DNA from 3 places in the Psychrobacillus sp. FSL W7-1493 genome. Region 3 is predicted to be linked to each of the others. Evidence: a T-box and tRNA genes for the amino acid it is inferred to sense, from the RefSeq annotation. Region 3 holds a T-box; the other regions hold tRNA genes.

Region 1 (2,248 bases), on a different contig from region 3:
GGAGACAGTGTCAGGCGGGCAGTTTGACTGGGGCGGTCGCCTCCTAAAGTGTAACGGAGGCGCCCAAAGGTTCCCTCAGAATGGTTGGAAATCATTCGAAGAGTGTAAAGGCAGAAGGGAGCTTGACTGCGAGACCTACAAGTCGAGCAGGGTCGAAAGACGGGCTTAGTGATCCGGTGGTTCCGCATGGAAGGGCCATCGCTCAACGGATAAAAGCTACCCCGGGGATAACAGGCTTATCTCCCCCAAGAGTCCACATCGACGGGGAGGTTTGGCACCTCGATGTCGGCTCATCGCATCCTGGGGCTGTAGTCGGTCCCAAGGGTTGGGCTGTTCGCCCATTAAAGCGGTACGCGAGCTGGGTTCAGAACGTCGTGAGACAGTTCGGTCCCTATCCGTCGTGGGCGTAGGAAATTTGAGAGGAGCTGTCCTTAGTACGAGAGGACCGGGATGGACACACCGCTGGTGTACCAGTTGTTCTGCCAAGGGCATCGCTGGGTAGCTATGTGTGGACGGGATAAGTGCTGAAAGCATCTAAGCACGAAGCCCCCCTCAAGATGAGATTTCCCATTACGCAAGTAAGTAAGATCCCTCAAAGACGATGAGGTAGATAGGTTCGGGGTGGAAGCGTGGCGACACGTGCAGCTGACGAATACTAATCGATCGAGGACTTAACCAAATTGTTTGTTTCTAAGATGTCAGTTTATTCAGTTTTGAAAGAATAAATTTTTATTAAATTAATGCTTGTAATAATCTACATAGTTGATATAATAGAACTTGTCTTTCAATAATTATTCAAGTCTAGTGATGATGGCGAAGAGGTCACACCCGTTCCCATACCGAACACGGAAGTTAAGCTCTTCAGCGCCGATGGTAGTTGGGGGTCTCCCCCTGCAAGAGTAGGACGTCGCTGGGCTTGCAATAAAAAAATATTACCCAGGAGGATTAGCTCAGCTGGGAGAGCATCTGCCTTACAAGCAGAGGGTCGGCGGTTCGAGCCCGTCATCCTCCACCATAATTTTACTCCTGCCGGAGTAGCTCAACTGGTAGAGCAACTGACTTGTAATCAGTAGGTTGAGGGTTCAAGTCCTTTCTCCGGCACCATTTTCCGAGCCATTAGCTCAGTTGGTAGAGCATCTGACTTTTAATCAGAGGGTCGAAGGTTCGAGTCCTTCATGGCTCATTCACTTTTGTGAAATAAATATGCGGGTGTGGCGGAACTGGCAGACGCACTAGACTTAGGATCTAGCGCCGCAAGGCGTGGGGGTTCGACTCCCTTCACCCGCACCACTTAACTTAATAACCGAGCGGAAGTAGTTCAGTGGTAGAACACCACCTTGCCAAGGTGGGGGTCGCGAGTTCGAACCTCGTCTTCCGCTCCAAAGATTCATTGAAGTGCCGGGGTGGCGGAACTGGCAGACGCACAGGACTTAAAATCCTGCGGTAGGTGACTACCGTACCGGTTCGATTCCGGTCCTCGGCACCACTTTTATGAATAATTAGCGCCCGTAGCTCAATTGGATAGAGCGTCTGACTACGGATCAGAAGGTTGTGGGTTCGACTCCTGCCGGGCGCGCCATATAACGGGAAGTAGCTCAGCTTGGTAGAGCACTTGGTTTGGGACCAAGGGGTCGCAGGTTCGAATCCTGTCTTCCCGACCAGTTATTATTATTTCGGGGCCTTAGCTCAGCTGGGAGAGCGCCTGCCTTGCACGCAGGAGGTCAGCGGTTCGATCCCGCTAGGCTCCACCATGAACATTGAAAACTGAACATGCAAAACGTTAAGACATACAGCATCAACAAGCTTCGGCTTGATTGACGCAAAACAATTTTTGACATCATTTAATGATGATGCCAGCAAAACAAAATGAGCTTTTTAAGTTCTCTATTATGGAGAGTTTGATCCTGGCTCAGGACGAACGCTGGCGGCGTGCCTAATACATGCAAGTCGAGCGGATGATGAAGAAGCTTGCTTCTTCTGATTTAGCGGCGGACGGGTGAGTAACACGTGGGCAACCTGCCCTGTAGATTGGGATAACTCCGGGAAACCGGGGCTAATACCGAATAATCCATTACCTCACATGAGGAAATGTTAAAAGACGGTTTCGGCTGTCACTACAGGATGGGCCCGCGGCGCATTAGCTAGTTGGTGAGGTAACGGCTCACCAAGGCGACGATGCGTAGCCGACCTGAGAGGGTGATCGGCCACACTGGGACTGAGACACGGCCCAGACTCCTACGGGAGGCAG
Region 2 (2,248 bases), 780 kb from region 3:
AATAATTCCGGACAACGCTTGCCACCTACGTATTACCGCGGCTGCTGGCACGTAGTTAGCCGTGGCTTTCTAATGAGGTACCGTCAAGGTACGAGCAGTTACTCTCGTACTTGTTCTTCCCTCACAACAGAGTTTTACGATCCGAAAACCTTCTTCACTCACGCGGCGTTGCTCCATCAGACTTTCGTCCATTGTGGAAGATTCCCTACTGCTGCCTCCCGTAGGAGTCTGGGCCGTGTCTCAGTCCCAGTGTGGCCGATCACCCTCTCAGGTCGGCTACGCATCGTCGCCTTGGTGAGCCGTTACCTCACCAACTAGCTAATGCGCCGCGGGCCCATCCTGTAGTGACAGCCGAAACCGTCTTTTAACATTTCCTCATGTGAGGTAATGGATTATTCGGTATTAGCCCCGGTTTCCCGGAGTTATCCCAATCTACAGGGCAGGTTGCCCACGTGTTACTCACCCGTCCGCCGCTAAATCAGAAGAAGCAAGCTTCTTCATCATCCGCTCGACTTGCATGTATTAGGCACGCCGCCAGCGTTCGTCCTGAGCCAGGATCAAACTCTCCATAATAGAGAACTTAAAAAGCTCATTTTGTTTTGCTGGCATCATCATTAAATGATGTCAAAAATTGTTTTGCGTCAATCAAGCCGAAGCTTGTTGATGCTGTATGTCTTAACGTTTTGCATGTTCAGTTTTCAATGTTCATGTATTACTTTAGTATAATTGGAGCGGGTGAAGAGAATCGAACTCTCATCATCAGCTTGGAAGGCTGAGGTTTTACCACTAAACTACACCCGCATATATAATATATTAAATAATTGTTTGTTTGGCGCGCCCGGCAGGAGTCGAACCCACAACCTTCTGATCCGTAGTCAGACGCTCTATCCAATTGAGCTACGGGCGCTTAGTAAAAGACAATGCTTGGTGCGGCCGAGAGGACTTGAACCTCCACGGGGTTAACCCCCACTAGGCCCTCAACCTAGCGCGTCTGCCGTTCCGCCACGACCGCGTAGTTATAAAATGGGAAGATATTTATTATAACTTACTCTCATGAGCTTGTCAACAATTATTGTAATATGATGAGCCATGAAGGACTCGAACCTTCGACCCTCTGATTAAAAGTCAGATGCTCTACCAACTGAGCTAATGGCTCACGAAACGAAATGGCTGGGGTACCTGGATTCGAACCAGGGCATGACGGAATCAAAATCCGTTGCCTTACCGCTTGGCTATACCCCAACATGGCGGTCCCGACCGGGATCGAACCGGCGATCTCCTGCGTGACAGGCAGGCATGTTAACCGCTACACCACGGGACCTATGTATCTTTAATTCAATTAAATGGTGACCCCTACGGGATTCGAACCCGTGTTACCGCCGTGAAAGGGCGGTGTCTTAACCGCTTGACCAAGGGGCCATTTAAAGATGGCTCCGAAGGTAGGACTCGAACCTACGACCAATCGGTTAACAGCCGATTGCTCTACCACTGAGCTACTTCGGAATAATTTATGTCGTTTTGTTCTACTCGACTTTTTCTATTATAGAGAGGGTTTGGACAAACGTCAACACTTTTCATCAAATTTCTTTCGTTTTTTTAAAAGAACTTAAATGCAGCTCCCCAAAACACTTGCCACACTTGAATTTCTGCGTATTTACTCGAATTTTCCGTCTATATAACAAACCACATTTTGCACACTCATACACATACAGTTTAGTATTTTTTTGATTTTTAGGCTCTACGAGTGTTGAGCAAAATCTAGGTGAATCTGTTTGTTTTAGAAGCTGACGAAAATCTGTATCTCTATGTTTATACCCTTTCCCTTCTATATGTAAGTGATAATGACATAGCTCATGCTTAATAACTCCAATTAATTCGTTCATTCCATGTTTCTCTAACACTAGAGGGTTTATTTCAATCATATGTGTTCTTAACATATACCTTCCGCCGGTACTGCGCAGTCTTTTATTGAAATAAGCTTTATGGTGAAACTTTCTTTTAAAAATCTGTATTGATATGCTACTTACTAATTCACTCAATTGTTCATCAGTCACTATACTCTCTCCTAGATATAAGAGCTTGTCCACTGATATTCATCAATGGACAACTCTGATTATTATTAGACTTGTTGTTCCGGTGGCAGCATCGTTAATGCAATTCTTCCTTTGTTCGCATCGAACTGTTCTACCCATACAGTAACGATATCCCCAAGGGAGACTACATCTAAAGGATGCTTTACAAATCCTTT
Region 3 (2,248 bases):
TCCATCTTCCCAATGAATGATTGGAATTGGCTCTCCCCAATAACGCTGACGGCTAAATAACCAGTCACGTAGACGGTAAGTAATTTTCTTCTCACCTTTTCCATTTGCTTCAAACCATTCAATTGCTTTTGCGATGGCGTCTTGTTTATTTAGTCCGTTTAGGAAATCCGAATTAACAAGGACGCCATCCTCTGTGTAAGCAGCTTCTTCAACGTTTCCACCAGAAACTACTTCTACAATAGGAAGGTCAAATTGTTTTGCGAACTCATAATCACGCTCATCATGTGCTGGAACTGCCATAATAGCACCAGTTCCATATGTTGCTAAAACGTAATCAGCGATCCAGATTGGCATTTTTTCACCACTCACTGGATTAATTGCATAAGCACCAGTGAATACACCTGTTTTATGCTTAGCAAGATCAGTACGCTCTAAATCACTTTTCAATTTAACTTGATCTTTATATGCTTGCACTGCCTCCATTTGCTCTGGAGTTGTAATAGTATCCACTAATTTATGCTCAGGTGCCAATACCGCATACGTTGCACCAAAAATCGTGTCGGGACGAGTTGTAAATGCTTGGAATGATTGATCAGTATCCGCAACTTCAAATGTAAGCTCTGCACCTTCTGAACGTCCAATCCAGTTACGTTGCATTTCCTTTAAGCTCTCAGGCCAATCAAGATCATCTAAATCCTCTAACAATCTATCTGCATAAGCCGTAATACGCAGAACCCATTGACGCATTGGACGACGTTCCACTGGATGTCCCCCACGCTCGGATAGCCCATCAATTACCTCTTCGTTTGCTAATACTGTACCTAATGCAGGACACCAGTTTACCGGCACTTCATCCACATATGCTAAGCCTTTTTTATAAAGCTGGATAAAGATCCATTGTGTCCACTTGTAATAGGAAGGATCCGTTGTATTAATTTCACGATCCCAATCATATGAGAATCCAAGATCCATCATTTGACGTTTGAATGTTGCAATATTTTTTGCTGTGAATTCCGCTGGATCATTACCAGTGTCAATTGCATATTGCTCAGCAGGAAGACCAAAAGCATCCCAGCCCATTGGGTGAAGTACGTTATATCCTTGTTTGCGTTTATATGCACTTAAAATATCTGTTGCTATATATCCAAGCGGATGTCCAACATGCAGTCCAACTCCTGATGGATATGGGAACATATCTAATGCATAAAATTTTGGTTTGGAAGGATCGTCAATCATTTTATATGTTTTATTTTCTTTCCAATACCTTTGCCACTTTTGCTCAATTGCTTCATGATTAAAGCTCATTTTTCTTCCTCCTTCAGGTAATGGTGTTGTCTAAACCGTCATTTCACCAATAAAAACAACACCAAATAAAAAAACTCGCCCCTTAAAAAACTTAAGGGACGAGAGATATACTCACGCGGTACCACCCAAATTAGTGGAAAATTCCACTCAACTTGTCTCCTTAACGCGGAAAACGGTATAAGCTACTAATCGTTCACTTATACAGACTCAAAGGCGAGTTCAATAATTCGTAACACTAACTTGCACCATACGTTAGCTCTCTTTAGAAACGAGTGTTATTTACTATTCCTTGTCTTAGTCGAAAATTATTTATGGTTATTGCATTAATTCTAATTGAAATGAAAAGAAAACACAAGATGCACTCTCATCAAATATCGTAGAAAATAGTAAATTAAATAGCTACATTCTCTTTTACGTCTTTAATGATTAAATCAGCTTCCGTAGCATCTATAATATCCTGCACAGAATATCCCTCAAATACTTCTTTTAATTCTAGCCCATCTTCTGTTACTTCAATCATTGCCCGTTCTGTTATGATTTTATTCACAACGGCTTTACCTGTTAAAGGAAGCTCACATTGTTTTTTAATCTTTGCAGAACCGTCCTTCGCGCAGTGGTCCATAATTACGATAATTTTTTTGGCACCATGCACTAAATCCATTGCGCCGCCCATTCCTTTAATCATCTTACCTGGAATCATCCAGTTAGCTAAGTCTCCCTTTTCAGAAACCTCCATTGCCCCTAAGATTGCAACGTCTACATGTCCCCCGCGTATCATGGCAAATGACTCAGCACTTGAAAAGAAGGAAGAACCCGGAATGGTAGTAACTGTCTCCTTTCCGGCGTTGATAAGATCTGGATCGACTTCTTGCTCAGTTGGATATGGCCCAATACCTAAAAGACCATTTTCTGATTGAAGCACAACTGTTTTGTCTGGAGATAT

What was found. The T-box of region 3 lies ahead of leuS (leucine--tRNA ligase). A T-box ahead of a tRNA ligase gene usually reads a tRNA of that ligase, here a tRNA-Leu.
Region 1: it has a tRNA-Leu gene. The T-box ahead of leuS (leucine--tRNA ligase) is inferred to sense a tRNA for this amino acid. The anticodon was not compared.
Region 2: it has a tRNA-Leu gene. The T-box ahead of leuS (leucine--tRNA ligase) is inferred to sense a tRNA for this amino acid. The anticodon was not compared.

The regions. Positions count from the first base shown of each region.
Region 1 covers NZ_JBBOSB010000002.1:56,043-58,290, forward strand. Annotated here, with positions in the region: rRNA gene MKX96_RS17695 (23S ribosomal RNA) at 1-679, shown strand, start outside; rRNA gene rrf (5S ribosomal RNA) at 801-916, shown strand; tRNA gene MKX96_RS17705 (tRNA-Val) at 940-1,015, shown strand; tRNA gene MKX96_RS17710 (tRNA-Thr) at 1,029-1,104, shown strand; tRNA gene MKX96_RS17715 (tRNA-Lys) at 1,111-1,183, shown strand; tRNA gene MKX96_RS17720 (tRNA-Leu) at 1,206-1,290, shown strand; tRNA gene MKX96_RS17725 (tRNA-Gly) at 1,308-1,382, shown strand; tRNA gene MKX96_RS17730 (tRNA-Leu) at 1,398-1,486, shown strand; tRNA gene MKX96_RS17735 (tRNA-Arg) at 1,503-1,579, shown strand; tRNA gene MKX96_RS17740 (tRNA-Pro) at 1,585-1,661, shown strand; tRNA gene MKX96_RS17745 (tRNA-Ala) at 1,676-1,751, shown strand; rRNA gene MKX96_RS17750 (16S ribosomal RNA) at 1,887-2,248, shown strand, end outside.
Region 2 covers NZ_JBBOSB010000001.1:552,089-554,336, reverse strand. Annotated here, with positions in the region: rRNA gene MKX96_RS02850 (16S ribosomal RNA) at 1-573, opposite strand, end outside; tRNA gene MKX96_RS02845 (tRNA-Gly) at 728-801, opposite strand; tRNA gene MKX96_RS02840 (tRNA-Arg) at 831-907, opposite strand; tRNA gene MKX96_RS02835 (tRNA-Leu) at 926-1,012, opposite strand; tRNA gene MKX96_RS02830 (tRNA-Lys) at 1,084-1,156, opposite strand; tRNA gene MKX96_RS02825 (tRNA-Gln) at 1,168-1,242, opposite strand; tRNA gene MKX96_RS02820 (tRNA-Asp) at 1,246-1,321, opposite strand; tRNA gene MKX96_RS02815 (tRNA-Glu) at 1,345-1,419, opposite strand; tRNA gene MKX96_RS02810 (tRNA-Asn) at 1,429-1,503, opposite strand; gene MKX96_RS02805 (SprT family protein) at 1,578-2,054, opposite strand; gene MKX96_RS02800 (Tex family protein) at 2,120-2,248, opposite strand, start outside.
Region 3 covers NZ_JBBOSB010000001.1:1,333,834-1,336,081, reverse strand. Annotated here, with positions in the region: gene leuS (leucine--tRNA ligase) at 1-1,305, opposite strand, end outside; T-box leader at 1,397-1,610, opposite strand; gene MKX96_RS06825 (3-oxoacid CoA-transferase subunit B) at 1,697-2,248, opposite strand, start outside.